DNA from 4 places in the Burkholderia cenocepacia genome. Region 4 is predicted to be linked to each of the others. Evidence: riboswitches for the same ligand, from Rfam matches in the RefSeq annotation. Region 4 holds a riboswitch; each other region holds the start of a gene.
What was found. Region 4 has a riboswitch for cobalamin ahead of cobG (precorrin-3B synthase). Riboswitches for the same ligand answer to the same signal wherever they lie in the genome.
Positions count from the first base shown of each region.

Region 1 (7,446 bases), on a different replicon from region 4:
GGCGCGGCACCGACACACTGAACGTGGCGACGTGCCGGAGCGAAGAGGCGAAGAGGCGAAGAGGCGAAGAGGCGAAGAGGCGAAGAGGCGAAGAGGCGAAGAGGCGACAAATCGAGCCTACGCGGCGGATAGCCGGCTATCGCCCGCCACCCGCCGCACCCACGATCAGGCCAGCGACCGGAACAACCAGTAAAGCCCTGCTGCCAGCGCGATCGACGCCGGCAGCGTCAGCACCCATGCGAGGACGAGGCTGCGCACGGTGCTCCATTGCAGCCCGGAGCCGTTCGCCGCCATCGTGCCCGCGACGCCCGACGACAGCACGTGCGTCGTCGACACGGGCAGCCCGTACATGTCGGCGGCGCCGATCGTCAGCATCGCGACGAGTTCGGCCGATGCGCCCTGTCCGTACGTCAGGTGCTGCTTGCCGATTTTTTCGCCGACGGTCACGACGATCCGCTTCCAGCCGACCATCGTGCCGAGGCCCAGCGCGATCGCGACGGCCACCTTCACCCACGTCGGAATGAACTTGGTCGCGTGGTCGAGCTGCTTGCGATAGTTGTCGATCGCGAGCTTGTCATCGGTGGCGAATGCGGGCTGGCCCGACTTCTCCATCAGACGAATGGCTTCGGAGACCAGATACATCGTGTTGCGCACGTTGTCGACGTCGTGCTGCGGTACGGCCGCCATCGAGCCCGACGCGCCGACGGCGGTCGCGAGCGACGTGGACAATTGCGCGACGGCCGGCAGCACGGCGGGCGTCAGTTCACGATGCTGCACGTAGTGTTCGACATCGGCGCGCGGGTTCGCGGACGGCGCGACGCCGTTCGTGTACTTCCCGAACGTCGCGGCCGCCTGGTTCGCGACCGCCACGAAAGTCTGCGATTCGGCGGGCGTGACGGCCTTGTTCAGCGCGTAGGCGGTCGGCACCGTGCCGATCAGGATCAGCATGATGAGGCCCATCCCTTTCTGCCCGTCGTTCGACCCGTGCGCGAACGACACGCCGGTGCAGGTGAGGACCAGCAGGCAGCGAATCCAGAACGGCGGCGGCTGATCCTTCGGCGGCTCCTTGTACAGCTCCGGAATCCGCACGAGCGCCTTCAGCGCAAGCAGCAGCAGTGACGCACACAGGAACCCGACGATCGGCGACAGCAGCAGCGACTTGCCGACGCCGAGGGCCTGGCCCCAGTCGACCCCACTCGTGCCGGACGGCCCGTGCATCAGCTGGTTCATCAGCCCGACGCCGATGATCGACCCGATCAGCGTATGCGAGCTCGACGACGGCAACCCGAAATACCAGGTCGCGAGGTTCCAGACGATCGCGGCGATCAGCAGCGCGAACACCATCGCGAAGCCCGAGCCGCTGCCGACCTGCAGGATCAGCTCGACCGGCAGCAACTGCAGGATGCCGAACGCGACGGCACCGCTCGAGACCATCACGCCGAGGAAGTTCCACATGCCCGACCAGATCACCGCGACGTTCGGCGTCAGCGAGTGCGTGTAGATCACGGTCGCGACCGCATTCGCGGTGTCGTGGAAGCCGTTGACGAATTCGAAGCCGAGCGCGATCAGCAGTGCGGCGCCGAGCAGCAGGTATGGGAACAGTGTCCCTTCGCGGACCGGCGCCAGATCGGCGACCAGGTGCGTGGCGATATAGACGGCGCCGAGCACGAGCACCAGCAGGAATGCGGCATAGCCGACCTGTCGGGTGCGTGCGACGGAGCCCGGATTGTTCGGGGCGGACGAAGCGGGTTGATTCATGACGGCATCTCGTGAGGGAACCGCGTCCGATGCTAGCTGCGGCTAGCCGTCAGTTTGATGACAGTCGGGATGACGAACGGTGTGTCTTACGGGATGTAAGGCGGGCGGCGGCATGCGACGCGCCGGAGCGCGTCGTCGACTCACATAGTGAACATCACAGTGACTTACGCGCCGGTGTCGCGCGGGTCATCGTCCGTCGTGGCCAACGTCCAGCCGGCCGGCGATGCGACGAACGTCGTGCACGACAGCGGCGCGACGTCGAGACGCGCGGCCGCTTCGGGAGCCATCCGCAGCACATGCGCGATGGCCGCGCGGACGATCGGCGCATGCGTGATCGCGACGACGTCGCGCTCGGGCGGCAGCGCGTTCAACCAGGTGCCGATCCGGTGCGCGGCGGCTTCGAACGATTCGCCGCGATGCGGCGACGCGGACGGCGTGCCGAGCCACGCGGCAAGTTCGTCAGGGAGGTCGCGTGCGAGATCATGCAGCCGCTTGCCGCGCCAGTGGCCGTAATCGATGTCGCGCAGCGCGTCGTCGATGTCGGCGCGCAGCCCGAGCGCATCGGCGGTCTGCCTGGCGCAGCGTGCCGGGCTGCACAGCACGAGCGAGCCCGCGACGGCCTTCCACCGGCCACGCAGCGCAGCAGCTTCGGCGAGCCCGTGCGCGTCGAGCGGATCGTCGTCGGGAAACGTGCCGGTGCGCATGGCGCGGGTCGATGCGTGGGCGATCAGGCGCAGTGAGGCAGGTAGGGTCATGTCGGTTGTCGGATGATCCGGAACGGAGCGCGCTCGCCCATCTGTGATCGCTTCAATACGCGAACGTTCGCGCGTACAATTCGCCCGATACGAAGCGCGGAAGCCGGTGCAATTCCGGCGCGGTCGCGCCACTGTAACCGGAGAATCGATGATCCCGGAAGCCAGACCTGCCTTCGTACCCATCCATCATTTGTCGGGGCGCGATTCCCCTGAGGTGCATCCATGAGCGAAGCAGTGCTGAAGCCGGCGGTCGTGCCGGCACCCATTCCCGTCCGTGAGTTGTTGCCGTGGGCCGTGTTCGTCGGCCTGATTCTGCTGCTGGCCTTGTATTTCGTCGGTGCGGAACAGGGCGCGACGTCGCTCGTGCCGGGCATGGTCGTCCACGAATTCGTCCACGACGGCCGCCATCTGCTCGGCTTTCCCTGCCACTGACGCGGAGCCTACGATGGTCGGAAAGCTGCTCATGCGCGGGATGCTCGCAGGCATCGCCGCGGGCCTCCTCACGTTCGGTTTCGCCAGGATCGTCGGCGAACCGCAAGTCGATCAGGCGATCGCCTTCGAAGAAAAAACCACCGCCGCTCAAGGCGAGGCGCCGGAGCCCGAGCTGGTCAGCCGCCACACGCAGGCCGGCCTTGGCTTGCTGACGGGCGTCGTGACGTACGGCGCGGCATTCGGCGGGCTGTTCTCGCTGGTCTTCGCGTATGCGTACGGACGCGGCAGCCGCCTGCCGGCACGGCCGCTGGCCGCGTGGCTCGCGCTGGCGGCATTCGTCGCGCTCGTGATCGTGCCGAACCTCAAGTACCCGGCCAATCCGCCGTCGGTCGGCGATCCCGACACGATCGGTTATCGCACCGGGCTGTTCTTCCTGATGATCGCGATCTCGGTCGCGACGATGGTGTTCTCGGTCGGCGTGCGCCGCCATCTGCTGGCGAAGCTCGGCCAGTGGAACGCGTCGATCGTCGCCGGGCTCGTGTTCGTCGCGATCATCGCGGCCGTGCAGGTCGGGCTGCCGTCGGTCAGCGAGTTGCCGGCCGATTTCCCGGCGGCGTTGCTGTGGAAGTTCCGCGTGGCGGCGATCGGCATGCAGGTGATCATGTGGACGACGCTCGGCCTGCTGTTCGGCGCGTGGGTCGAACGCGGCGAACGCGCCGGCATGCGCGCCGCCTGAACGCGGGGCAAACGGGCGCGCCTAGCGCAGCATGCGTGGCGCGTTCCACGTCGATTCGCGCGCCAGCGCGACGAACGCGGCCAGATAGTCGACCGCTGCGTCCGCTTCGCGGATGCCGAGAAAGATCTGCTTTGCGATGCCTTTCTTGCCGAGCTTGACCGGCACGACCGGCATCCGGTCCGCATACTCGTCGGCGAGCCACCGCGGCAGTGCTGCCACGCCGCGCCCACTCGCGACCATCTGCAACATGATGTCGGTCGTCTCGATCGACTTGTGCCGCCTCGGCACGATGCCGGCCGGCGTCAGGAACTGGTTGTAGATGTCGAGCCGGTCGGTTTCGACCGGGTACGTGATCAGGACCTCGTCGGTCAGTTGCTCGGGCGTCACGTGGTCGACGTTCGCGAGCCGGTGTGAATCCGCGACCACCAGCACCTGTTCGTAGTCGAACACGGGATCGAAGCGCAGCCCCGGCTTGTTCAGCGGATCGGGTGTGACGAGCACGTCGATGTCGTAACCGAACAGCGCGCCGATGCCGCCGAACTGGAAGCGCTGCTTCACGTCCACGTCGACGTCGGGCCAGCGCGACAGGTACGGCGACACGACCTTCAGCAGCCACTGGTAGCACGGATGGCACTCCATCCCGATGCGCAGCGTGCCGCGCTCGCCCTTCGCGTACTGCTTCATCCGCTCCTCGGCGAGCTCGAACTGCGGCAGCAGCCGGTTCGCCAGCTTCAGCAGATATTGCCCGCCCTGCGTGAGCCGCAGGCCGCGGCCTTCACGGTCCCAGATCGGCGTGCCGAGCTGCTGCTCGATCTTCCGGACGGTGTGGCTGAGCGCCGATTGCGTGAGGTGCAGCGCATTGGCCGCCGCGGTCAGCGAGCCCTGACGCTCGACTTCACGAATGACGACGAGATGGAATCGTTCCAGCATGGATCGCGCGCATCTCACGGATGCATGAAAAATGTTAATGGATGAATGAAATAATGCCATTTTATTTCATGGTTTGAAATCCCTATGATGGCTGCCGGATCTACTCTTTCTTCTGAACGGCAGCTTCATGGTCACGACACACAACCTCGGTTTTCCGCGCATCGGCGCGAAGCGCGAACTCAAGTTCGGTCTCGAACGCTACTGGAAGGGCGAATCGTCGCGCGACGAACTGAAGGCGCTCGGCGCCGCGCTGCGCCGGCGCCACTGGCACGACCAGCGCGATCTCGATCTCGCGCCGATCGGCGACTTCGCGTTCTATGACCAGGTGCTCGACATGAGCTTCACGCTCGGCAACCTGCCGAAGCGCGTGCAGGATTTCCACGGCGATGCGCTCGACAATTATTTCCGCGTCGCGCGCGGCCGGTCCGCGCAGTCGGCCGAGGAGCACGCCGCGTGCTGCGGCGGCGTCGCGGCCGGCGAAATGACGAAGTGGTTCGACACGAACTATCACTACATCGTGCCGGAGTTCCATGCGGACACGAACTTCTCGCTCGATCCGTCGCGCCTGCTGCTGCAACTGGCCGAAGCGAACGCGCAGGGTGTGAATGCGAAACCGGTGATTCTCGGCCCGGTCACGTATCTGTGGCTCGGCAAGGCGAAGGACGATTCGGATCGCCTCGCGCTGCTGCCGAAGCTGCTGCCGGTGTACGGCGCGCTGCTCGACACGCTGACCGCGCAGGGCGTCGAATGGGTGCAGATCGACGAGCCGATTCTCGTGACCGAACTCGATGCCGAATGGCGTCAGGCATTCCGCATCGCGTATGCGGCGCTCGAAACGCGCCGCATCAAGCTGCTGCTTGCCACGTACTTCGGCCAGCTTCAGGACAATCTGACGCTCGCGGCGTCGCTGCCGGTCGACGGCCTGCATATCGACGCGATCAACGCCCGCGACGAAGTCGACGCACTGGTGCGTGAGCTGCCGGCCGAACGCGTGCTGTCGGTCGGCGCGATCAACGGCCGCAACATCTGGAAGACGGACCTGAACGCGGCGCTCGACTGGCTCGAACCGCTCGCGAAGCAACTGGGCGATCGCCTGTGGCTCGCGCCGTCGTGCTCGCTGCTGCACGTGCCGGTCGACCTCGCGAGCGAGGAGAAGCTCGACGCGGAAATCCGCTCGTGGCTCGCATTCGCGCTGCAGAAACTCGACGAACTGAAGGTGCTCGCGACCGCACTGAACGAAGGCCGCGACAAGGTAGCCGACGCGCTCGCCGCGAATGCCGCCGCGATCGATTCGCGCCGCCGCTCGCCGCGCGTGAACAATCCGGTGGTGAAGGCCGCGATCGCGCGCATCGACGCGCAGCTCGGCAACCGCGCGAGCCCCTATGCGCAGCGTGCGTCGAAGCAGTCGGCGCGCCTGAACCTGCCAGCGTTCCCGACGACGACGATCGGCTCGTTCCCGCAGACCGCCGAAATCCGCCAGGCGCGCAGCCGGTTCAAGGCCGGCGCGCTGGACGAAGCCGGCTATCGCACGGCGATGCAGGCCGAGATCGAACGCAGCGTGCGCGAACAGGAATCGCTCGAACTCGACGTGCTCGTGCATGGCGAAGCCGAGCGCAACGACATGGTCGAATACTTCGGCGAGCAGCTCGACGGCTACGCATTCAGCCAGTTCGGCTGGGTGCAGTCGTACGGTTCGCGCTGCGTGAAGCCGCCGATCCTGTTCGGCGACATCAGCCGCCCCAAGGCGATGACGGTCGAGTGGATCGCCTATGCGCAGTCGCTGACGCGCAAGCCGATGAAGGGCATGCTGACCGGCCCCGTGACGATCCTGAACTGGTCGTTCGTGCGAGACGACCAGCCGCGCGCGGTGTCGTGCTACCAGCTTGCGCTGGCGATCCGCGAGGAAGTGCTCGATCTCGAGAGGGCCGGCGTGCGCGTGATCCAGATCGACGAAGCGGCGCTGCGCGAAGGGCTGCCATTGCGTCGCGCGCAGTGGAACGAATACCTGAAATGGGCGGTGGAGTCGTTCCGCATCACCGCGAACGGCGTGCAGGACGACACGCAGATCCACACGCACATGTGCTATTCGGAATTCAACGACATCATCGCGTCGATCGCCGACATGGATGCCGATGTGATCACGATCGAGACGTCTCGCTCGGACATGGAGCTGCTCGATGCGTTCGACACCTTCAAGTATCCGAACGAAATCGGGCCGGGCGTGTACGACATCCATTCGCCGAACATCCCGACGCAGGATCACATCGTCGGGCTGATGAGGAAGGCGGCCGAGCGGATTCCGGCGGAACGTCTGTGGGTGAACCCGGATTGCGGCTTGAAGACGCGCCAGTGGGCGGAAGTGATTCCGGCGCTGACTAACATGGTTGCCGCCGCGAAGACGCTGCGCAATCAGGTGCAGTAACTACGCGACAGGCACCGTGCGGTACCGTCGCGGTCGACGATCGATGACAGGACGAAAAGAAACGACCCGCGAAAGCGGGTCGTTTTTCGTCATGCATGCGTTGGCGACAGGCGCTACGCGGTGCGCGCGCCGCGCGGCAGCGCGTCGTCCGTCTTGCCGGTCGCGCCCGCATCGTCGATGCTGACGCGGCGCGAGATCAACCACACGCACAGCGACGACAGCACGGCGGCACTCGCGTACTGGATCGCGAGCGGCCACCATTGCGGCGCGGTGTTCTGCGCGATGATGGTCGCGACCAGCGGCGTGAGGCCGCCGGCGAGCGCGCCGCACACCTGGTACGCGATCGAGATTGCGGTATAGCGAATCCGCGCGACGAAGATGCCGCTGACGAAGCCCGCGACGACCGAGTAGTA
Region 1 is NZ_CP060040.1:1,865,390-1,872,835, reverse strand. It holds gene SY91_RS24750 (inorganic phosphate transporter) at 166-1,758, opposite strand; gene SY91_RS24745 (histidine phosphatase family protein) at 1,923-2,513, opposite strand; cobalamin riboswitch at 2,560-2,703, shown strand; gene SY91_RS24740 (CbtB-domain containing protein) at 2,736-2,945, shown strand; gene SY91_RS24735 (CbtA family protein) at 2,959-3,681, shown strand; gene SY91_RS24730 (LysR family transcriptional regulator) at 3,703-4,611, opposite strand; gene metE (5-methyltetrahydropteroyltriglutamate--homocysteine S-methyltransferase) at 4,739-7,033, shown strand; gene SY91_RS24720 (MFS transporter) at 7,147-7,446, opposite strand, start outside.
Region 1: linked by a shared signal. The riboswitch ahead of SY91_RS24740 (CbtB-domain containing protein) and the one ahead of cobG (precorrin-3B synthase) in region 4 are both predicted to bind cobalamin.

Region 2 (7,446 bases), 850 kb from region 4:
TCGCGGCCCTTCCAGTTGCCCGGGCGGATCGTGCCGCCGTACACGTAGATGCCCGGCACGTTGAGGCGTGCGAGCGCGATCATGCCGCCGGGCATGTTCTTGTCGCAGCCGCCGACCACCACCACGCCGTCCATCCACTGGCCCTGCACGCAGGTCTCGATGCAGTCGGCGATCACTTCGCGCGACACGAGCGAGTACTTCATCCCTTCGGTGCCCATCGACATGCCGTCCGAAATCGTCGGCGTGCCGAAGATCTGCGGGTTCGCGCCGGCCGCCTTCACGGCATCCACGGCCGCGTCCGACAGGCGCTGCAGGCCGGAATTGCACGGCGTGATCGTCGAGTGGCCGTTCGCGATACCGACCATCGGTTTATCGAAATCGTCCTTCTGGTAGCCGAGGGCGTAATACATCGAGCGGTTCGGCGAACGGGCCACGCCTTGCGTGATGTTCTTAGAGCGGCGGTTGTACGACATGGGGAGCTCCATCGTTGTTTTGGCGACGCCGGCGCGACCGGTGCGCCGGGTGGATCAACCAAGCATGGAGTTTCCGTTCTGGGATGTCCAATATATTATTTGTCGCTTATTAAGTCGTTTTGCGAATGAGTCGAGCATGGCCGATCCTACCCCCGACCTGCGCCAGTGGCGCTATTTCGTCACCGTCGCCGATGAGCGCCATTTCGGGCGCGCGGCCGAGCGCCTGTCGATGACGCAGCCGCCGCTGTCGCAGGCGATTCGCGCGCTGGAGGACGCGTTGGGGGTCGCGCTGTTCGTGCGCACCAAGCGCTCGGTGGCGCTGACGGCGGTCGGCGCGGCGCTGCTGCCGGACGTGCGCCGGCTGCTGGCGTCGGCCGACGCGCTGCCGCCGCTCGCGCGGCGGCTCGCACGCGGCGAGGCCGGCTCGCTGTCGCTCGCGTTCGTGTCGACCGCCGACTACGGGCTCTTGCCGTCGTTGCTGCATGCGTTCGGCGCGCGCTATCCGCAGGTGCGGCTGCAACTTGCGGAAGCGACGAGCGACGTGCAGATCGACGAACTCGTCGCCGGGCGCATCGATGCCGGGCTCGTCATTCCGCCCGTACCGCCGCGTCACGCGGCCGGATTGTCGTACCTGCCCGTCGTGCGCGAACCGCTGGTGGTCGCGATGCCGGCCGGGGCATCCGATGCGCCGGAGGACGCGCCCGTGCAGCTCGCCGAGGTCGCCGCGTTGCCGCTCGTGATCTTCCCGCGTCGTTTGGCGCCCGGCTTTTATGACATCATTACGGGCTGCTACGGCGCGGCGGGGGAAACTCCGCACATCGGCCAGGAGGCGATCCAGATGCAGACGATCGTCAGCCTCGTGTCGGCCGGCATGGGCGTCGCACTGGTGCCGCAATCGCTGCGTAACCTGCGGCGCACCGGCGTGGTCTACCGGCCGCTCGCCGGCCCTGCGCCGGTCGTCGAGACGGGCCTCGTGTGGCGCACCGGCGACGTGAGCCCCGTGCTCGCCGGCTTCATCGACGTCGTGCGCGCGCAAGGTCTTGCCGCGTGACGTGAACGATGGCGCGCGCGCCCCGTCCAACGCGCGGTGCCGCACATGTGCGACGGCCGTACCGTATTCGAAAACTTCTTCGCTAACCCATGATCATTCACCCGAATTTCGACCCCGTTGCGATCCATCTCGGGCCGCTGGCCGTGCGCTGGTATGGCCTCATGTATCTCGTCGGCTTCATCGCGGCGATCGTCGTCGGCCGGATCCGCCTGAAGCTGCCGTACGTCGCGGCGCAGGGCTGGACCGCGAAGGACATCGACGACATGATGTTCTACGGCGTGCTCGGCACGGTGCTCGGCGGCCGGCTCGGCTACGTGCTGTTCTACAAGGCCGATTTCTATTTCTCGCATCCGCTCGACGTGTTCAAGGTGTGGGAAGGCGGCATGTCGTTTCACGGCGGCTTCCTCGGCGTGACGCTCGCGATGATGCTGTTCGCGTGGCAGCGCAGGCGGCACTGGCTGCAGGTCACCGATTTCGTCGCGCCGATGGTGCCGTTGGGGCTCGCGGCCGGGCGGCTCGGCAACTTCATCAACGGCGAACTGTGGGGCCGCGTGACCGATCCGACGGCGCCGTGGGCGATGCTGTTCCCGGGCGCGATGCGCGACGATGCGGCATGGCTGCCGAAACATCCGGAACTCGTCGAGAAGTGGCATCTCGCGGACGTGTTCATGCAATACCAGATGCTGCCGCGCCATCCTTCTCAGCTCTATGAAATCGCGCTCGAAGGTATCGCGCTGTTCTTCGTGCTGTTCCTGTTCGCGCGCAAGCCGCGGCCGATGGGTGCGATATCCGCGCTGTTCCTGATCGGCTATGGCCTCGCGCGTTTCACGGTCGAGTTCGCGCGCGAGCCCGACGACTTCCTCGGCCTGCTCGCACTCGGCCTGTCGATGGGGCAGTGGCTGTCGCTGCCGATGATCCTCGCCGGTATCGCGATGATGATCTGGGCGTATCGCCGCCGCGCGGCGAATGTGAATGCGGCTGCTTGAAATGGCTACATGAGGTGGCTGCATGAGGTGGCCGCATGACGCAGTATCGATGCACGCGCGCCTGGCGCGCGCAGCGGTCACCCCGATGCACATGAAAACGCCGGCCCTCGGGCCGGCGTTTTTCGTTTCCGACGACTGCGCGATGCGCGTTACTTCATCTGCACCGAGCCGTTGACGGTGACCGATACGGTGGCCTTGCCGCCTTCGACCGCGATCGGCGCGCTCATCTTCGCGCTGTCCATCGGCGCCGCGGCCATCGCCATCATGCGCGTGTACGGCTGCACGTTGCGGCCGCTGCCGACGTTCACGTCGCGGATCGTGTAGCTGCTGTAGCCGAACGCCTTCGCGGCTTCGTCCGCGCGGGCGCGGAACGACTTGATCGCCTCGGTCGTGAGCTTCTGCTCGGCCGTGCGCTGCGCTTCCGGCGACAGCGAGAATTCGACGTTTGCGACCTGCATCAGGTTCGACAACTGGCCCGCCAGCTTCGACGCCGCGGCGAAATCGCGCGACTCGAGCGCGACCTCGGTGCGGCCGCGCCATGCGGAGATCTTGCCGTCGCGATCGGTGCTCGGATACACGGAGAACGCGCCCGTGTGCGCGGTGACGCCCGACACGCCCTTCGCCTGCGACAGCGCCGCGTCCGCGCGCTGGTTCAACTGCGCGGTGAGGCTGCCCGGGTCCTTGGCCTGCTGCTCGTAGAACAGCGTGATGTGGATGATGTCCTGCGGCACGTCGGCACTGGCCTGCGACGACAGCGACAGCACGCCCGCCGGCTCCGGAAAGTGCGGGTTCGCCGCCTGCGCGTGCGCGGCGGGCGATGCGAGCGTCAGCGCGACGGGAACGGCGGCGGCGAGGGCGAGCGACAGCGCGAGTGCGGATTTCTTGGTCATTGTTGGACTCCTTGTGCGAGGGCGCGCACGCGGATCACGCGTGCGCGACGCGGGCGTACCGCGCGACGAAAAAACGACAGCCGGCCCGATTGGCCGACAGCGGTTGCTTAGGCTGCGCGAATGCTCCGCGAGTTCCGTTGCGGCAACGCGTACTGACCGGATTTGACGTTTGGCGCGCGCCTACTTCATCAACTTTTCGGTGATGAATCGCCATTCCGCCCGCGTGACGGGCGTGATCGACAGCCGGTTGCCGCGCGCGAGCACGCGCATGTCGGCGAGCTCGTCGTGCTCGCGCAGCGCGGCGAGCGGCACGAGCGGCGACTTCTTCACGAAGCGCACGTCGACGAGCAGCCAGCGTGGCGCTTCCTGCGTCGATTTCGGGTCGTAATAGGGGCTTTTCGGATCGAACTGCGTGGGATCGGGGTAGGGCGTCGACGATACTTCGGCGAGGCCCGCGATGCCCGGCTCGGGGCAGCTGGAGTGATAGAACAGCACGCCGTCGCCGATCTTCATCGTGTCGCGCATGAAATTGCGCGCCTGATAGTTGCGCACGCCGGTCCACGGCAGCGAGCGCTGCGGTGCGTTGGCGAGATCGTCGATGCTCGCTTCGTCCGGTTCGGACTTCATCAGCCAGTATTGCATGGTCGTGATCGACGCAGAAAAAGGCCGCTACAAAAGAAAACGGCACCGGGACTTTCCCGATGCCGTTGGATAGGCCCCCGCCTTGGCCGCTAGGCCGGCATCCTGAACCTGAGGTTCAGAATTGGTCGCAGTTAGCAGCACTTCGGGTACATCAGACAGAGTGACGCGCGCGCCCGTGCTACAAATTTCCGCAACCGTGCACATGGCATTGGTTCAAGGAATATATGACCTTGGCGAACCAGGCAGGGAAGCTGACTGAACTGTGATTCGATGCGCCAATTTGACCACCGTTGATCGTCGAGATCAAGCGGAATCGACGTATCGTTTGAAACGTTACTGCGTCTCGTGCTGTGCGAGCACCGCGCCGAGCTGTTCGTTCATCTGGTGCATTGTACGACGGATTTCCTCGGCCGGAAATGCTTCACCGTGCCGCACGCTCGTTTGCAGTCGCAGCAATTCCGATGCAAGCGACAGCGCCGCCATCACCGCGATGCGGTCGGTGCCGCGCACCGAGCTGTTCGAGCGGATTTTCGACATCTCGGCGTCGACGCGCGCGACCGCTTCGAGCAGCGCCGCTTCGGTCTCGGCCGAACAGGCGAGTCGATAGGGCTGACCGAGAATCGAGACTTCGATCTGCTTGGTGCTCATGCATGTTCTCCGTGGCTGGCCGCGTCATCGCCATCCGTGCGCGCCTGCGCATCGAGCAGGTCGAGCTGGTTGTCGGCTTGCTCCGCGCTCTTCGAGCGCGGCAGCTTTTCGAGAATCGCGTTCAGTTTCACCTGGGCGTCGTCGATCTTCGCCGACAGTGTGTCGCGCTCGGCCGCGAGCGCATTGCGTTCGTCGCGCAGCTGCGCGAGTTCCGCGCGGACCGTGTCCGCTTCCGCGCGCAATTGCGCGACCTGCTCCTCGAGCGCGAGCCGTTCCGAGTGATAGCGCTTGTTCAGCGAAATCAGACGGCCAATATTTTGAGATAGGGTTTCGAGTTCGTTGAGCATTTGCTGCGTCCTCTAAAGACCCAGCATTTTAGCGCGGAATAACGCGCAATCCGACATCTGTAACGTTTCCAGTCGTAACACCCCGGCTTCTTGCCGCGAATAGGCGTGTCCCGCGCCGCTCCGGACGCTTCCTTGACGCTCGCGCGACCGCCTCCTAAACTGGCGCCGCCTCGGTGCTCGCGCGCAGGACGCGCGGTTAAACGGGAAGCAGGGTGCGGCTCCGCGAGCGTGCCAACCTGCGCTGCCCCCGCAACGGTAAGCGGCTGCGTCGTGTGACGCAGGCCGGCTCGGGTGCGTTTCGCGTGCAGGTCGCATGCGGGCGCGGGCCACTGCGCGTCATCGCGCGGGAAGGCGAGCCGGTCCGCCGCCAGCCCGGATACCGGCCGAGACGGGGAGCCCGCACGGGCTTCATGACGCGCGACCTGCGGGGAAGCAGGGCGCGCAATGTTTCACGGAACGTTCTTCGATGCCGACCCCAATCGTCCGCCCCGCGCCCCTGTCGCGCCCGGCCGGCTGCCGCAAGCGGATGCGCCGCGCGTCGTGCGCGCGGCCGTGCGCGGCATGAGCGCCGCACGCGCCACCGTCATCTGGGCCGCGCTGGCCGCGTTGGTCTCGCTGCTGTTCGTCGCGTCGCTGTCGATCGGCAGCGTGCCGATGTCGCCGTGGCAGGCGCTCGCATCCCTCGTGCCGCACGGCGGCGACACCCTGTTTGCCGACATCGTCCGGACGCTGCGCCTGCCGCGCGCGCTCGCGGGTTTCGCGTGCGGCGCGCTGCTCGCGCTGGCCGGCGCGTTGTTGCAGGTGCTGCTGCGCAATCCGCTCGCGGAGCCGTACGTGCTGGGCGTGTCCGGCGGCGCGGCCGGCTTCGCGCTCGTCGCGATGATCGCGGGCGGCGCATGGTGGCTCGTCGACGCATCCGCGTTCGCCGGTTCGCTCGTATCGGTCGCGCTGGTGCTCGGTCTCGCGCGGCGCGAGCTGTGGCGGGGCGAATCGCGCGACGCGTCGCCGCGGCTGCTGCTCACCGGCGTCGTGATCGCGGCGGGGTGGGGCGCGTTCGTCACGCTGTTGCTGTCACTCGCGCCCGACGCGCGGCTGCGCGGCATCATCTTCTGGCTGACGGGCGACCTGAACGGCGCGACGGCGCCGTGGTTCGCGTGGGGCGCGCTGCTGCTGAGCGCAGGCGTCGCGCTGCCGGTCGCGCCGCAACTGAACGTGCTGCTGCGCGGCGATGCGACCGCGCTCGCGCTCGGCGTGCCGGTCGCGCGGTTGCGCGTGCGGATCTATCTCGTCGCGTCGCTGGCCGCCGCGGCCGCGGTGACGACGGCTGGCACGATCGGCTTCGTCGGCCTCGTCGTGCCGCATGCATTGCGGCTCGCGTTCGGCAACGACCAGCGGATGCTGCTGCCGGCCGCGATGCTCGCGGGCGGCGGCGGCGTGATGGCGGCCGACCTCCTCGCGCGTACCGCGATCGCACCCGCGCAATTGCCGGTCGGCGTGATGACCGCGTTGATCGGCGTGCCGGTGTTCCTGTGGATGTTGCTGAGGAGGCCGATGCGATGACGGGCCCCGCACTGAACGCCGCCGCCGGCGACCTGCACTACAGGGCCGTCGACCTGACGCTGAAGGCCGGCGCGCGCACGTTGCTCGACCGCTTCACGCAGGCGTTCGGCCCTGGCGAGATCTGGTGCGTCGCCGGGCCGAACGGTGCGGGCAAGACGACGCTGCTCGCCACGCTCGCGGGATTGCAGCCGCCGGCCGGCGGACACGTCGAGATCGACGGCCGGCCGCTTGCCGCGTGGCGCCCCGAGCCACTCGCGCGGCGCCGCGCGCTGATGCCGCAGCAATTGCACGATGCGTTCAGCGCGACCGTGTTCGACACGGTGCTGCTCAACCGCTTTCCGTATCTCGGCGGCTGGGGCTGGGAGCGCGACGACGACCGCGCGGCCGCGCGCGCTGCGCTCGCGACGTTCGACCTGAGCCCGCTCGCGTCGCGCGACGTGATGTCGCTGTCGGGCGGCGAGCGGCAGCGAGTCGCGCTGGCCGCGACGCTGTGTCAGGATGCACCGCTGATGCTGCTCGACGAACCGCTCGCGCATCTCGACCTGCATCACCAGATCGATTGCCTCACTGCGCTGGCCGCCTGGCTCGCGGCAGCCCCGCGCACGATATTGTTTTCGTGTCACGACCTGAATCTCGCGCGGCGCTTCGCGACACATGCGCTATTGCTCGACGGCCGTGGCCATGCGTCGGCCGGCCTCGTGCACGATGTATTGACGCCCGAGCGCGCGAGCGACGCGTTCGGCTATCCGCTCGTGCTGATCCGCGAGAATGGCCGCGATGCGCTGCTGCCGGCATGGCCTGCGCGACAATGACCTTTCCTGTTCCGATTTTTTCGATGCGCGGCGCCAG
Region 2 is NZ_CP060039.1:3,267,353-3,274,798, reverse strand. It holds partial or broken gene ilvD (dihydroxy-acid dehydratase) at 1-473, opposite strand, end outside; gene SY91_RS15475 (LysR substrate-binding domain-containing protein) at 610-1,524, shown strand; gene lgt (prolipoprotein diacylglyceryl transferase) at 1,614-2,510, shown strand; gene SY91_RS15465 (SIMPL domain-containing protein) at 2,660-3,400, opposite strand; gene SY91_RS15460 (EVE domain-containing protein) at 3,581-4,042, opposite strand; RNA gene ssrS (6S RNA) at 4,113-4,294, opposite strand; gene SY91_RS15450 (cell division protein ZapA) at 4,376-4,690, opposite strand; gene SY91_RS15445 (ATPase) at 4,687-5,037, opposite strand; cobalamin riboswitch at 5,192-5,440, shown strand; gene SY91_RS15440 (FecCD family ABC transporter permease) at 5,482-6,597, shown strand; gene SY91_RS15435 (ABC transporter ATP-binding protein) at 6,594-7,409, shown strand.
Region 2: linked by a shared signal. The riboswitch ahead of SY91_RS15440 (FecCD family ABC transporter permease) and the one ahead of cobG (precorrin-3B synthase) in region 4 are both predicted to bind cobalamin.

Region 3 (7,446 bases), on a different replicon from region 4:
GGAACTAGCGGAACTAGCGGAACTAGCGGAACTAGCGGAACTAGCGGAACTAGCGGAACTAGCGGAACTAGCGGAACTAGCGGAACTAGCGGAACTAGCGGAACTAGCGGAACTAGCGGAACTAGCGGAACTAGCGGAACCAGCGGAACCAGCGGAACCAGCGGAACCAGCGGAACCAGTGGAACCAGTGGAACCAGTGGAACCAGTGGAACCAGTGGCACGAGTGGAACCAGCGGCACAGGCGGCACCAGCGGAACCAGCGGCACACCCGGCACCAACGGCATCATCAGTTCCGTCGGCGCAGTCGTGCTGGCTGCGGGCGCGACGCTCGGCGACGTGACGCTGCCGGGCGTCGGCAAGGCGGTGACGGCCGGGCCGGCCGACACGGTCACCGGCGTCGGCACGATCGTCCGCGATACGACGAACGCCGTGAGCAACGGTATCGGTCAGATCGGCTTTACGCCGAACCCGGTCGGCAGGACGGTAATGGGCCTTGGCACCCTCGTCGGCTCGACCGGCAACCCGGTCAACGGCCTCAGCGAAACGGTGAAGGCGCTCGGCTCTGGCCCGCTGTCACCGCTCGCGCCGATCACGGCGCCCGTCGGTGGCCTGCTCGACACGGTGGCCGGCGGCCTGAAGTCGGGCGGCACCATGCTCGGCGCGGCCCTGTCGTCGGCCCCGGTCCAGCAGGCGACGCAGGCGATCAGCACCGCGATCACGCCGCTCGTGACGACGGCGGGCCAGCTCACGCAGCAGGTCGGCACCGCAACCGGCCTCGGGCAGCCGGTCGCGGGCCTGCTCGGGCAGGTCGGCGGCGCGATCACGTCGGCCGGATGGAAGGTGACGTCCACGTCGCCGCAGCCGATCGTCGGCGCGGTCGGCGGCCTGGTTCGGGCAGTCGGCAACACGGTGACCAATACAGGCGGGCTCGTGAACCCGAGCGGCCCGAACGGCGCGGTGCCGGTTGCCGGTCTGGTGACGAGCGTGGTCGGCGGCATCCCGGCGACCGTGCACGATGGCTCGGCGACCGGTACGAGCGGCGGCGGCTCGCCGCTGGGCGGTCTCGCCAATCCGCTCGCGCCGGTGACGTCGCTGGTGGGCGGCCTGCTCGGCGGTGCGATCGGCAAATAGCCGGCCCGTACCGATCGTCATGCGAGGGGAACGCGATGCATGACGGGGGCCGGCGACCATCGGTCGTCGCCGGTTCGGCCGGTCGCGTCGGACGGTCCCGAAACCGCGGCCCGCTACCGACGCGTGTCGCCGGGCTTCGACGACGGCCGCGCCATCCCGCGCGCCGGCAACGGCGTCGACATCACGATCGACGTGCGCGTCTCGCCGTACAGGTTGACCCGTTCGATCAGTTGTTCGAGATGGGCCATGCTGACGGCGACGAACCGCATCACGTACGAATCCGCGCCCGTCACGTGATGGCATTCGACGACTTCGGGAATCGTCTCCAGCAGCTTGAGGAACTTCGCTTTCGCCGGTTGCGGCACCGTGATGCCGATCAGCGCGCTCACCGGATAGCCGGCCGCGGACGGATTGATCCGGGCGGTGTAGCCGTCGATCACACCGGCCGCTTCAAGACGCTTCACGCGCTCCGTCACCGCCGGCACCGACAGGTGAACCTGGCGCGCGAGCTCCGTATAGCTGATGCGCCCGTTGTCCTGCAACAGCGCCAGCACCTTCCAGTCCAGATCGTCCATTGCGGTTGGAGTTTTTAAGGGAGAGCCGCCATTTTTCCTTAAAAACCGCATTCAGCGGGGGCCGGACTTTCCCTACGATGCCTGTTCGAGCCACTGGATGTTGCAAGGAGCAGGCGATGTTGTTCATCAAATCCGTCGTGATGGGGCTGTCGATCGCGGTGCCGGTCGGCCCGATCGGCATGCTGTGCATTCAGCGCAGCCTGAGCCGCGGCTTCCAGGCGGGCTTCGCGACGGGCATCGGCGCAGCGTGCGCCGATGCGATTTACGGCCTGCTCGGCGCGCTGGGCGTCGCGGGCATCGTCACCGCGTTCCCGATGCTGACCGTCGGCCTGAAAATCGGCGGCGGCGCGTTTCTCGTCTGGCTCGCATGGACCATCGCACGCCAGGCGCCGGCCGCGCCGGCGGGGCAACGCGACCTGCCGCGGTCGACCGTCCTGCGCGATTTCCTGACGACGTTCGGCCTCACGCTGTCGAACCCGATGACGATCGTGTCGTTCGTCGGGATCTTTGCGGCGCTCGGCCCGTTGCCAGGGGCGCGGGAAGGCGCGATGTGGGCGACCGTCGCGTGGATGGTGGCCGGCGTGTTCATCGGTTCGGCCATGTGGTGGCTGTGCCTGAGCAGCGCGAGCGCCGCGCTGCGCACGAAGCTGTCGTTCGCGTTCATGCACGGGCTGTCGCGTGTGTCGGCGGCCGTCGTCGCGGTATTCGGCGCGATCCAGCTGGTCGCGGGCGTGCGCGGGCTGATCTAGGCGCGCGTGCCGGTGGGGTTCCTTGCGCCGATGTGCGTGGCCATCAGAACGTATAGCTGACCTTGCCGAACGCGGTGCGCCCGAGCGTGTTGTAGCCGTACGCGGTCATGTATTGCCGGTCGAACAGGTTCGACAGCGACGCCGACACGGTCAGGTGCGCATTGATCCGGTACGACGCGCGCAGGCTCACCGTCAGGTACGACGCCAGATACTGCCGGTTGGCCGGATCGTCGAACGTCGAGCCGCCGTACAGCAGCGACGCGCCCGTGCTGAGCGCGTGCAGCTTCAGTTCGTCCCACGTGTGGTCGACGTTCAGGCTGACCGTCTGGCGCGGCCGGCGGCTGAGCCAGGTCTGGTTGGTTTCGTCCTGCGGATTCAGGATGCCGACCGCGACGCTCACCGGCGTCGAACGGCCGATCGTCCCCTTGTACGACAGGTCGATGCCGCGAATGTGCGAACGGCCGATGTTCATCGGCGAGAACGTCGCCGGGTTGTACGCGATCAGGTTGTTGACGCGCGTGTCGTAGATCGCCGCGGTGAACATGCCGTACGCCGTGTTCGCGTCGAGCGCGGCCTCGACCGACGTGCTGCGTTCCGGGCTGAGGTTCGGATTGCCGTAGCCGGGGTAGTACAGGTCGTTGAAGGTCGGCAGGCGGAACGCATTGCCGTACGACACGCGCGCCGTGTAGACCGGCGTGATCGCCCACGACAGCGCGGCGTTGCCGGTGTTCACCGCTTGCCCGGCGATGATCTCGTGACGGCCGGCCACGAACATCGTCACGCGGCCGAACGTCGCCGACTGGTGCAGCGAGAACGCGGAATCGTTGCGCGTCGGCACGCCGCCGGGAATGTCGACCGGCAGGAACGCCTGCTCGCGCGTGAAGTCGTACGCGAGCTTCGATTCGCCCGACAGCGGCAGGCCGAACAGGTGAAACCCGTGCTCCTGATGGGTCAGCGACGTCGACGTGCTGATGCGCTGCGAATTGATCTGGTCCGTCGCGAGCGCCGGGTTGTCCGCGTAGATGAACTGGCGGTCGTTCGCATAGCCGAACGACTGATCGAACTGCGTATCGGGCGTGATGTCGAGATGGAACGCGACGCCGGTCGTCAACTGGTGATCGAGCTCGCGATTCGCGTAGCCGCTGTTGTCGTAGGACAGATCGGAGCGGTGGTACAGCGCGAACGTCGAGATCGACCAGTTGTCGCGCGCATAGCCCAGCCGCGCATCGAGATCCTGCGCGTGATACGGATTGCGGCCGTCTTCGTGGCCGTAGAAGAACGGCCGCGTCGCATCGATGCCGGCCGTGTTGTAGTCGTGCAGCCCGAGCGAGTAGGTGAGCCCGCCGAGCGCGGCCAGCGGCCCCGTCGGCGGCACCGTGCCCGACGTGCGGAACTGCGTGTCGAACGTCTTGTTCGAGCCGCCGCCGAACGACACGGTGGTCCGGTTCGGCTGGTTGGCGGCGCGGCGCGTGAAGAGCTGCACGACGCCGCCCATCGCGTTGTTGCCGAACGACGCGGCGGCCGGCCCGGAGATCACTTCGACGCGCTCGAACGCTTCGGTCGGCAGGTCGGCCCACGGCGCGATGCCGGTGGTCGGCGAGCCGATCCGGATGCCGTCGATGAACACGGCGACCTGGCTCGCCGACGAGCCGCGGATGCTGACCGATGCGGACGAGCCGGGCCCGCCGTTCTGCGCGACGGTCACGCCCGGCAGCGTCGCAAGCGCCTGCGTGATGCTCGGGTCGGCGGGCGACAGCCGGTCGAGATCCTCGCGCGTGAGCACCTGCGTCGATGCATAGCGGCGGTCGAACGATTCGGGCAGATGCCGTGTGTCGGTCACGCTGATCGTCGGCAGGTCCGCGCCTGACGCAGGCGCGGCGGGCTGCGCCTGCGCCGTGTCGCCAGCCGCATGGGCGAGCGGGGAAAGCAGCGCGGTAGCGGCGGACGTGGCAAGCAGGTGACGAATATTCATGAGACAGCGGGACCAAGCGTGTGGCGTGTACGGCGATCGTGAGCCGAGGGCGGGCAAGGGGCGCATGCCGACGGCGTGTCGGTGCGACGCTTCCGGTCGGGAAGCGGATTCGGGAACGATGGACATCTGACGGATCCTGAGGTCGGGTCGTCCATGCAACGGGCGGCCGCCGGGGGCGGCGCCTGGCGCATCGGGACACCCCGCCCGGTGCGGCTGCTGGACCTCGGGTCGATGGCAGGTCTCCTGGCTCGCGGGTCGTCGTCCGTGCGGGCCTTCCCGGTTTCCCAGTGGCATGCGGTGGCACGGATTCGCCGCTCACAGTTGCGGGGGCAGCCGCAGCTTCGAGGCGTTGCCTCGCCTGCGTTCCCTTTTGATCCCGTCTCCGGGAACCATCAGCGCGCAAGGGTAATGGCGCGCCCTCCGGCGCGTCAATCGTGCGGCCGGGTGGGGATGTAAAAAAACGTCATTGTCCGGCGGCGGAGTGCCGGATTCGCTCGCGCTCTCCCGACGGTACAACGTTTCACGTCTGATGAAACCGGCGGGTCGAGCGCGTGACTTCGCGCCGGGCGCGACTGGCTGATTCCGCCACCGGGGACGATCGACAGCGCACGGCAGCGGCGCACCGACGATCTCCACGGCACCCGTGGTCCGTCGCTGCCGACGTTCGTTCTGAATGCCGCGGCGGCGCGTCGTTACATGTGCGTGCCGCCATGCGCGCGGCCGCCCGGGTCGCCGCCGCGATCGGGCGGCGTATTGTTCTGATCGATCTTCGCGAGCACGAAGCCGGCGGGCGGCAACGCGGCGGGCGAACGGTGCACTGCTTGCCCGGCTGCGGGGTGAGGCGCGGCGGCGGGAAAACCGGATGACGTCACATCCGGTTGAGCGAACGCCGGCAGGGAGGCGGCCGCGAGGGCGGCGGCGGCGATCGCGTGCGTATTCATGGCGACTCCTTCACGACTGAATTCAGGACGACGTAATCAGTCTAGGGCGCGAAACTAAACGCGCCGTGAAGGGGCGGCGGCACGCATGACAGGATCTTCATGCGCGCCGCGACGGTCAGGCGGGCGCCGACACCAGCGCGCAGAAGTTCTCGAGATCGACGTTGCCGCCGCTGATCACCACGCCGACGCGCTTGCCCTGCAGCGCATCCTTCATCCGCCGCACGGCGGCGAACGACAGGCAGCCGGTCGGCTCGACGACGATCTTCATCCGCGTGGCGAAGAAACGCATGGACTCGACCAGTTCCGCGTCCGTCGCGGTCAGGATGTCGTCGACGTCGCGGCGCAGGATCGGGAACGTCAGGTTGCCGAGGTGCTGCGTCTGCGCGCCGTCGGCGATCGTGCGCGGTGTGTCGATATGCACGATCGTGCCGGACCGGAACGATTGCTGGGCGTCGTTGCCGGCTTCCGGCTCGACGCCGTACAGCTTCGCGTGCGGCGACAGCGCGCGCGTGGCGAGCGCGGTGCCCGACAGCAACCCGCCGCCGCCGAGCGGCGTGAACACCGCGTCGAGCGGGCCGACTTCGTCGAACAGTTCCTTGGCCGCGGTGCCCTGGCCGGCGATCACGTCAGGGTGATCGTAGGGCGGAACCAGCGTGAGCCCATGCTTTTCCGCGAGATCGCGCCCGATCTGCTCGCGATCCTCGGTATAGCGGTCGTAGGTCACGACATTGCCGCCGTAGCCGCGTGTCGCGGCCATCTTCGCGGCCGGCGCGTCCTGCGGCATCACGATCGTCGCGGGAATGCCGAGGATGCGCGCCGACAGCGCGACCGCCTGCGCATGGTTGCCCGACGAGAACGCGACGACGCCGTGACGGCGCTGTTCCGCGTTGAAGCGCGACAGTGCGTTGAACGCGCCGCGGAACTTGAAGGCGCCCATGCGCTGCAGGTTCTCGCACTTGAAGAACACCTGCGCGCCGAGCGCGTCGTCGATCGTCCGCGACGTCATCACCGGCGTGCGGTGCGCATGGCCTTCGAGCCGGGCCGCGGCGGCGACGACGTCGTCGTACGTAGGGAGAGTCGGAGAATTCATGGTCGCTCGAGAGTCGAAAAGGTCAGTCAACGGGAAACTCAAAACGGCAATACCGGACGCGCGGCGTCACTTCGCGTCGTTGTAGACGGTCGCGCGCGACACGCCGAGATGCTGCGACACGATCTCCATCGCGCGGCGCACCTCGAGGAAGCCGTCGGCCTTCAGCGTCTGCATCAGTTCACGGCGCTGGTCGGTCTTCAGCTCGCGCGGCGTCGTCGCGAGGCGCGTCGCGAATGCGTCGATGCGCTGCCGGATCGCGTCCGCGCCGGCCGGGTCCAGCGTCTCGACGACGGTCTCGCCATCGGTGCGGCAGAACTGGTTCAGCATGCCCTGGAAGCCGCGGAACAGCGTGACGTCGGCGTTCAGGCACAGCGCGGCGACGTAGCGCCCGCTCGAATCCTTGATGCCGATCGACGTGCTTTTCGCGGTGCGGCCGTCGGCGAAGCGGTTCGGGTAGTTCGCGAGCACCTGCGGGAAATCGTCGTCGGCGATGCGGGCGAGGCCGAGTTCGGTCGCGGGATCGCCGACCGCGCGGCCGGACAGGTTGTTGTGGATCGCGAGGATCGCGTGCTCCGGCGTGCGGAGGTCGTGCACGACGACCTCGGTGAACGGCGCGAACATCTCGCCGAGTCCTTCGGCGATGCGCTGTACCTGTTCGATCAGCGACGCCTGCTCCGACGGCAGCGCTTTGCGGTTCGTGCTCATGCGTGGTCCTGGGGGCGGGTGTGTCGGTCGTTTCGGGCCGCGTGATGTCGACCAGCAGCGGGCGCGCGATCCGGACATAGTCGGCCGCGTCGAGCACGACCGAGCGGTCGAGGCGGCCGGCGTTGAACGCGATCTCGGTGTTGCGCTCGACCAGCGCGGGATCGACCACGAGCGTCACGTTCGCATCGAATACGAACGGCGGCACGGCACCCATCACGCAGCGCGTGACGGCGGCCGCGACGTCAGGCGACGCGAGCGTCGCCTTGCGCCGGCCCACCGCATC
Region 3 is NZ_CP060040.1:947,408-954,853, reverse strand. It holds gene SY91_RS20780 (collagen-like triple helix repeat-containing protein) at 1-1,131, shown strand, start outside; gene SY91_RS20775 (Lrp/AsnC family transcriptional regulator) at 1,245-1,706, opposite strand; gene SY91_RS20770 (LysE family translocator) at 1,823-2,455, shown strand; gene SY91_RS20765 (TonB-dependent receptor domain-containing protein) at 2,499-4,427, opposite strand; cobalamin riboswitch at 4,643-4,836, opposite strand; gene SY91_RS20760 (hypothetical protein) at 5,120-5,368, opposite strand; gene SY91_RS20755 (threo-3-hydroxy-L-aspartate ammonia-lyase) at 5,484-6,458, opposite strand; gene SY91_RS20750 (transcriptional regulator) at 6,525-7,163, opposite strand; partial or broken gene SY91_RS20745 (YbaK/prolyl-tRNA synthetase associated domain-containing protein) at 7,177-7,446, opposite strand, start outside.
Region 3: linked by a shared signal. The riboswitch ahead of SY91_RS20765 (TonB-dependent receptor domain-containing protein) and the one ahead of cobG (precorrin-3B synthase) in region 4 are both predicted to bind cobalamin.

Region 4 (7,446 bases):
GACCGTCGAGCACGGCGGCCGGCACGAGCGAACCCGCATACAGGATCACCGGGCATGTGCGCACGAGGCGCTGGCCTTTCACCGTGATCAGCTCCGGGTCGCCTGGGCCCGCGCCGATGAAATACACCGTCATCGAAATTTCTCCGTCAATTCGTTGGGTGGCCGCTGCGTCGCGTCAGGCGCGCGCGGCCGGACCGAGTGCGTCGATGAGTGCCGTGACCGAGTCGAACGCGCGGTCGGCATCGGGCAGCGGCGGCCGGCGCAGCATCACGACCGGCAGTCTGCGTTCGCGCGCGACGTCGAGCTTAGCCTCGGTGGCCGCGCCGCCGCTGTTCTTGCTGACGACGACGTCGATGCCCGCCAGCGCGAACAGCGCGCGCTCGCCTTCGGGCGTGAATGGCCCGCGCGCGGCGACGACCTGCGCACGGGCGTTGCCGGGATGCGCATCGAGGCAGCGCACGAGCCAGAACTGGTGCGGCGGAATCGTGTCGAGATGCGCGAGCGGTTCGCGGCCGAGCGTGAACAGCGGGCGCCTGAACGGCGCGAGCGCGGCCTCGATGCCTGCCCAATCGTCGACCATGCGCCAGTCGTCGCCGGGTTGAGGCGTCCACGGTGCGCGGCGCAGCGCCCATAAAGGCACGCCCGTGTCGCGCGTCGCCGCCGCGGCGTTCGCGCTGATTCGCGCGGCATACGGATGGGTTGCGTCGATCACGAGGCCGATGCCCGCGTCGCGCAGATACGCGGTAAGCCCGGCTGCGCCGCCGAAACCGCCGACGCGCACGTCGCAGCGCAGATCGTCGGGCGTCTTGCCGAGTCCGGCGAGACTGTAGACATGATGCGGGCCGAGCGCGCGCGCGATTTTCAGCGCATCGCCGGTGCCGCCGAGCAGCAGGATGCGCGGGCTCATCGCGCCGCCCCGACGAAGCGGCCCTGCCGGTCGATCGCGAACATCTCGACCGCGACCGACGGCGGCACGATGTCGCGCGCCACCCGCAGCGCATGCGCGCAGACGAGATCGCCGAGCGGCACGCCGTCGGCCTGCGCCAGTTTCAACGCTTCCTGGCTCGTGTTGGCCGCGCGCATCGCGGCCTGCAGCGCCTCGTTCGCGCCGGCTTCGGCCGCCCACTGCGCGAGCAGCGGCAGGTCGATGCTCGAATGGCGGCTGTGCAGGTCGAGATGGCCGGCCGCGAGTTTGCTCAGCTTGCCGAAGCCGCCGCACATCGACAGGCGCGCGACGGGCGCGCGCCGCAGGTGCTTGAGCACCGCGCCCGCGAAATCGCCCATCTCGATCAGCGCCATGTCGGGCAGGTGGTAGTGCGCGCGCATCGCGTCCTCGCTGGCGTTGCCCGTGCAGGCGGCGATATGCGCGATGCCATTCGCCCGTGCGACGTCGATGCCCTGGTGAATCGACGCGATATAGGCCGAACACGAGAACGGCCGCACGATGCCGGTCGTGCCGAGGATCGACAGCCCGCCGACGATGCCCAGGCGCGGGTTCATCGTCTTCAGCGCGAGCATCTCGCCGCCTTCGACGCCGATCGTCACGTCGAAGCCACCCGCGTAGCCGTGCTCGGCCGCAAGCGCCTCCAGATGCGAGGTCATCATCTGGCGCGGCACCGGATTGATCGCCGGTTCGCCGACCGGCAACGTCAGCCCCGCGCGCGTGACCGTGCCGACGCCCGGCCCGGCATGAAAGCGCACGCCGGGCGCCGCCGCGAGCGCGACGCGCGCGAAGATCAGCGCGCCATGCGTGACGTCCGGATCGTCGCCGGCATCCTTGATCGTGCCGGCTTCGGCGCCGTCGGCCGTCGCGCGGCAGAATTCGAGCCGCATCATCACGCGCTGCCCCTTCGGCAGCACGATCTCGACCGCGTCGTCCGCGTGACCCACGAGCAGCAGCCGCGCGGCCGCGAGCGACGTCGCGGTCGCGCAGCTGCCGGTCGTGTAGCCGAAGCGCAGCGGCGCGGGTTGTTCGGGGGTTTCGTCGCGCATCACGCGTCCGTTGCGTTCGACGAATTCGACGAGTCGGCCGTGTCGGTCGCGTCTGCCGTGTCGGGCTTGCGCACGTCGTACAGCGTGACCGGCAACGGCTGTCGCCACGTGTCGAAGCGGCCGAGCGGTTCGGCATGCGCGAACGACACGCGCGTGAGCGTGCCGCGATGCGCGTCGCGCCACGCGGCGAGCGCCATCTCGCCCTGCAGCGTAACCGCGTTGGCGACCAGCCGGCCGCCGGGTTTCAACGACGCCCAGCACGCGTCGAGCACGCCGGGCGCCGTCGCGCCGCCGCCGATGAAGATCGCGTCGGGCGCGGCGAGCCCCGCGAGCGCATCGGGCGCACGGCCCGCGACGAGTTGCAGGCCCGGCACGCCGAGCGTATCGCGGTTGTGTTCGATGAAGCGCTGCCGCTCCGCATGCGCTTCGATCGCGATGGCCTGGCAGGATGGATGCGCGCGCATCCATTCGATGCCGATCGAGCCGCTGCCCGCGCCGACGTCCCACAGCAGTTCGCCGGGCGCGGGCGCGAGACGCCCGAGCGTCATCGCGCGCAGGTCGCGCTTGGTGAGCTGGCCGTCGTGGCGGTACGCATCGTCGGGCAGGCCGGGCGTGAGCGCGCGGCGCGGTGCGTCGGGGCCCGCCCGGCAATCGAGCGCGACGAGGTTGAGCGCGGCGGTTTCGTCGACGTGCCAGTCTTGCGCGAGGCCATCGATCCGTCGCTCGAGCGGGCCGCCGAGGTGTTCGAACACGCTGACGCGCGTCGGCCCGAAGCCGCGGGCGGCGAGTTCGGCCGCGACGGCGGCCGGCGTGCGGCCGTCGGCGCTCAGCACGAACAGGCGCCGGCCCGGCAGCAGATGGCGGGCCAGCGTCGCGAGCGGACGCCCGACGAGCGAAACCGCGCCGACGTCCTGCAGCGCCCAGCCGAGACGCGCCGCGGCGAGCGACAGCGACGACGGCGCGGGCAGTACGCGCCATTCGTCGGGAGAAAGCTGGCGGGCGAGCGTCGCGCCGACGCCGAACAGCATCGGGTCGCCACTCGCGAGCACGCACACGGGCGCGCCGCGGCGGGCGAGCAGCCCCGACAGGTCGAACGGCGACGGCCATGCTTCGCGCGTCGCCCGCAACCGCGCGGGCAGCATGTCGAGATGCCGGGTCGCGCCGACCACGTGCGTCGCGTCGAGCAGCGCGCGCCGCGCGTGGCGTCCGAGCCCTGCGTAACCGTCGTCGCCGATGCCCACTACCGTCAGCCACGCCGTCATGCACCCTTCCCCATCGTTCGATTCCATCGTGTCGCCGCGCGGCCGCGAAAGCGCCGGTGCAGCCGTCCGCATTGCGAAAAACGGCATGGTACCGTGTTCCACCCGGTGTTTCACCTGCCGGCCCGCCCGCACCCGATCGTTGCCCGACCGCTGCCCGCTTCGCCTGCCGCGAACGGCCGACCGGTCGCGAATCGCGGCCGAAATCGGGTATCCTACGGCCGTTCGTTCGCCGGTGCCCTTCGGGGCCGAAGAGGGAACACAGGGCGCCCCCGCGCCGCTGTGGCTGCCCCCGCAACTGTAGACAGCGAGCCGAGCTCCCCCTCATGCCACTGGTTTCACCGGGAAGGCCGGGAGCCGGCGCCGACCTGTCAGCCAGGAGACCTGCCGGCCAGAAAGTGCGTGCGTGCCAGTCGGCGTCGGGCGGGGTGTACCGATGCGTTGGCCGCGGCGCCACACACTGTCCCGGTATCCCGTTGAATTCCGCCCCCGCTTCGATTCCTGCGTCGCCCGTCGTGCGCCCGTCGGCCTGCCCGGGGCTCGTGCGCGTGGTCGCGGCCGCCGACGGCAGGCTGTGCCGGATCAAGCTGCCGGGCGGCCGGCTCGACGCGCGCCAGGCGCACGCGATCGCCGCCGCCGCGCGCCGGTACGGGTCCGGCGCGATCGATGCGACCAATCGCGCGAATCTCCAGTTGCGCGGCATTCGCGACGACGCGGCCGATGCGCTCGCGCACGCGTTGCTCGACGCGGGGCTCGGCCCGCGCGCAAGCGCCGACAATGCCGCCTTCGATGCGGCCGCGCTCGCGGCGAGCGACGACGTGCGCAACGTGCTGCTCAGCCCGCTCGCCGGGCACGACCCGGGCGCGCTCGTCGATAGCCACGCACTCGCCGTGCCGCTGCTCGACATGCTGGCGAGCGAGCCGCGTCGCGGCGAACTGTCGCCGAAATTCTCGATCCAGCTCGACGGCGGCGAAGCAGTCGCGGCGCTCGATCATCCGCACGACATCTGGCTGGCCGCATGGCGCCGTGGCGACGGCGCGGTACGTCTCGCGGCGGGGCTGGCCGGCTGTCCGCCGGTTGCGTGCGGCGACCGGCCCGCTGCGGTCGACGTGTCGCCGGAACAGGGCCCCGCACTGGTGCGCGCGCTGCTGCTCGCGTTCCTCGATCTCGCGCCGGCCGACGTCACGCGGATGCGCGCGTTGCTGGCGACGTGCGACGAACGCACGCTGCTCGCGCGCGCCGCGCACTACCTGCCCTTCCCGCTCGCGGCCGATCCGGCGCTTGCCGACTGGCGGCGCACGCGTACCGCCCCCGCCTTGCGTTTCGGCGCGGTTCCGTCGCGCGACGCGGCGCGCTGCAGCGTCGGCGCGCAATTCGCGCTCGGGCGGCTCGACGCGGCGCAACTGGAGCGGCTTGCCGCGCTGGCCGAGGCCGACGGCGACGGCACGCTGTCGATGACGCCGTGGCAAGGCGTGTTCATGCACGGCGTGCCGAACGAACGCGCGGCGGCGATGCGCGAAGCACTCGCGTCGCTCGGCCTCGTGTGCGCGGCGTCCGATCCGCTCGCGACACTCGTCGCCTGCACCGGCAGCGCCGGCTGCGCGAAAGCGCGCGCCGATACGAAACACGATGCGCTCGCGCTCGCCGCGCGCGTCGGCCATCCGCTCGACGTGCACCTGACCGGTTGCGAGCGCCACTGCGCGCTGCCGCATCCCGCCGCGCATACGCTCGTCGCGGTGGCGCCCGCGCACTACGACCTTTACCGGCGCGACGCGGCCGCGGGCCTCGGCGCCCCGCTCGCGCGCCATCTGACGATTGACCAGGCCGCGGTCCGACTCATGGACGCGCGGCACAGCCAGGACACCACCGATGCTTGACTACATTCGCGACGGGCAGGAAATCTACCGCCAGTCGTTCGCGACGATCCGCGCCGAGGCCGACCTGTCGCAGGTTCCGCCCGATCTCGAGAAACTCGCGGTGCGCGTGATCCACGCGTGCGGGATGGTCGACGTCGTGTACGACCTGCGCTTCTCGGCCGGCGCCGGCACGGCCGGCCGCACGGCGCTCGCGGCCGGCGCGCCGATCCTGTGCGACGCGAGGATGGTCGCCGAAGGCATCACGCGTGCGCGGCTGCCGGCGGCCAACCGCGTGATCTGCACGCTCGGCGAGCCGGAGGTGCCCGACCTCGCGCGCGACCTCGGCAACACGCGCTCGGCCGCCGCGCTCGAACTGTGGCGCCCGCATCTCGCGGGCAGCGTCGTCGTGATCGGCAATGCGCCGACCGCGCTGTTCCACCTGCTCGACATGATCGATGCGGGCGCGCCGCGGCCCGCGCTGATCCTCGGTTTCCCGGTCGGCTTCATCGGCGCGGCCGAATCGAAGGCGATGCTCGACGCCGACAGCCGCGGCGTGCCGTACGTCGCGCTGCTCGGCCGGCGCGGCGGCAGCGCGATGGCCGCCGCCGCGGTCAATGCGCTTGCAACGGAGGTCGAATGACGAGCGTGCGCGGACGGCTGTTCGGGGTCGGCGTCGGCCCCGGCGATCCCGAGCTGATGACGATCAAGGCGCTGCGCGTGCTGCAGGCGGCGCCCGTGGTCGCGTATTTCGTCGCGAAGGGCAAGAAAGGCAACGCGTACGGCATCGTCGAAGCGCACCTGCTCGACGGGCAGACGCAGCTGCCGCTGGTCTACCCGGTGACGACCGAGGCGCTGCCGCCGCCGCTCTGCTACGAGACGGTGATCGCCGATTTCTACGACACCGCGGCCGAGATCGTCGCGGCGCACCTCGATGCGGGCCGCGACGTCGCGGTGATCTGCGAAGGCGATCCGTTCTTCTACGGTTCGTACATGTACCTGCACGACCGCCTCGCACCGCGTTACGACACCGAGGTGATCCCCGGCGTATGCGCGATGCTCGGCGGCACGGCCGTGCTCGGCCAGCCGCTCGTCTATCGCAACCAAAGCCTGTCGGTGCTGTCGGGCGTGCTGCCCGAGCATGAACTGCGCGAGCGGCTCGCGCGGGCCGACGCGGCCGTCGTGATGAAGCTCGGCCGCAATTTCGACAAGGTGCGGCGCGTGCTCGACGAACTCGGGCTCGCGAAGCGCGCGCTGTACGTCGAGCGCGCGACGATGGCGAACCAGCGCATCGTGCCGCTCGACGAGGTCGATCCGATGGCGTCGCCGTATTTCTCGCTGCTCGTCGTGCCGGGGGAAAAATGGCAAGGATGACGACCCCGCCCGCGATCGTGATCCTCGGCGCGGGCGCGCTCGATACCGCGCGACGCATTCAGGCGCGTTACCCGGGCGCCCGTGTGCACGGTCTCGCGTCGCGCGTCGACGCCGACGTGCCGTTCGACGAACTCGGCGCGCACCTGCGCGAACTCTATGCGCGCGGCCTGCCGATCGTCGCGCTGTGCGCGGCCGGCATCGTGATCCGCTGCCTCGCGCCCGCGCTCGCCGACAAGGGCGTCGAGCCGCCGGTGCTCGCGGTCGCGGAGGACGGCTCGGCCGTCGTGCCGCTGCTCGGCGGGCTGACCGGCGTCAACGTGATCGCGCGCGAAATCGCCGAATGCGTCGGCGTCGCGCCGGCGATCACGACGAGCGGCGAACTGCGCTTCGGCGCGTGCGTGCTCAATCCGCCGGAAGGCTATGCGCTCGCCGATCTCGCGCAGGGCAAGCGCTTCGTGTCCGACCTGCTCGCGGGCGCGTCGACGCGCGTCGACGGCGCGGCGCCGTGGCTCGACGACGTCGCGCTGCCGCGTGATACCGCGGCTGCGCACGCGATTCGCGTGACGCCCGATGCGTGGCGCGGCGCGCGCGACGAGCTCGTGATTCATCCGCGCAGCGTGGTGGTCGGTGTTGCCGCGGATGCCGTGCATGCAGGCGAAGCGCTTGCCGCGCGCATCGAAGCCATGCTCGACGCACAGGGCCTCGCACGGCTGGCGCTCGCGGCCATCGTCGCGCCGGCGTCGGCGATCGGCGAACCCGCATTGGAAGAAGCGGCGAGCACGCTCGACGTGCCGCTGCGTTTCGTCGATGGCGATTTCGTCGATAGCGACCGCTCCGTGCCCGCCGACGCCGCCACGCTGCTCGGCCGTGCACTGCGCGTCACCCACACGATGCGCGCGGCATCGCACGGTCTCGCGTGCGCGGTCGCATCGCAGCCGGTCGACCCCGCCGCGCTCGGCCGCGCGCGC
Region 4 is NZ_CP060039.1:2,414,934-2,422,379, reverse strand. It holds gene cobM (precorrin-4 C(11)-methyltransferase) at 1-133, opposite strand, end outside; gene SY91_RS11525 (cobalt-precorrin-6A reductase) at 176-907, opposite strand; gene SY91_RS11520 (cobalt-precorrin-5B (C(1))-methyltransferase) at 904-1,992, opposite strand; gene SY91_RS11515 (bifunctional cobalt-precorrin-7 (C(5))-methyltransferase/cobalt-precorrin-6B (C(15))-methyltransferase) at 1,992-3,254, opposite strand; cobalamin riboswitch at 3,468-3,658, shown strand; gene cobG (precorrin-3B synthase) at 3,728-5,128, shown strand; gene SY91_RS11505 (precorrin-8X methylmutase) at 5,121-5,747, shown strand; gene SY91_RS11500 (precorrin-2 C(20)-methyltransferase) at 5,744-6,478, shown strand; gene cobJ (precorrin-3B C(17)-methyltransferase) at 6,475-7,446, shown strand, end outside.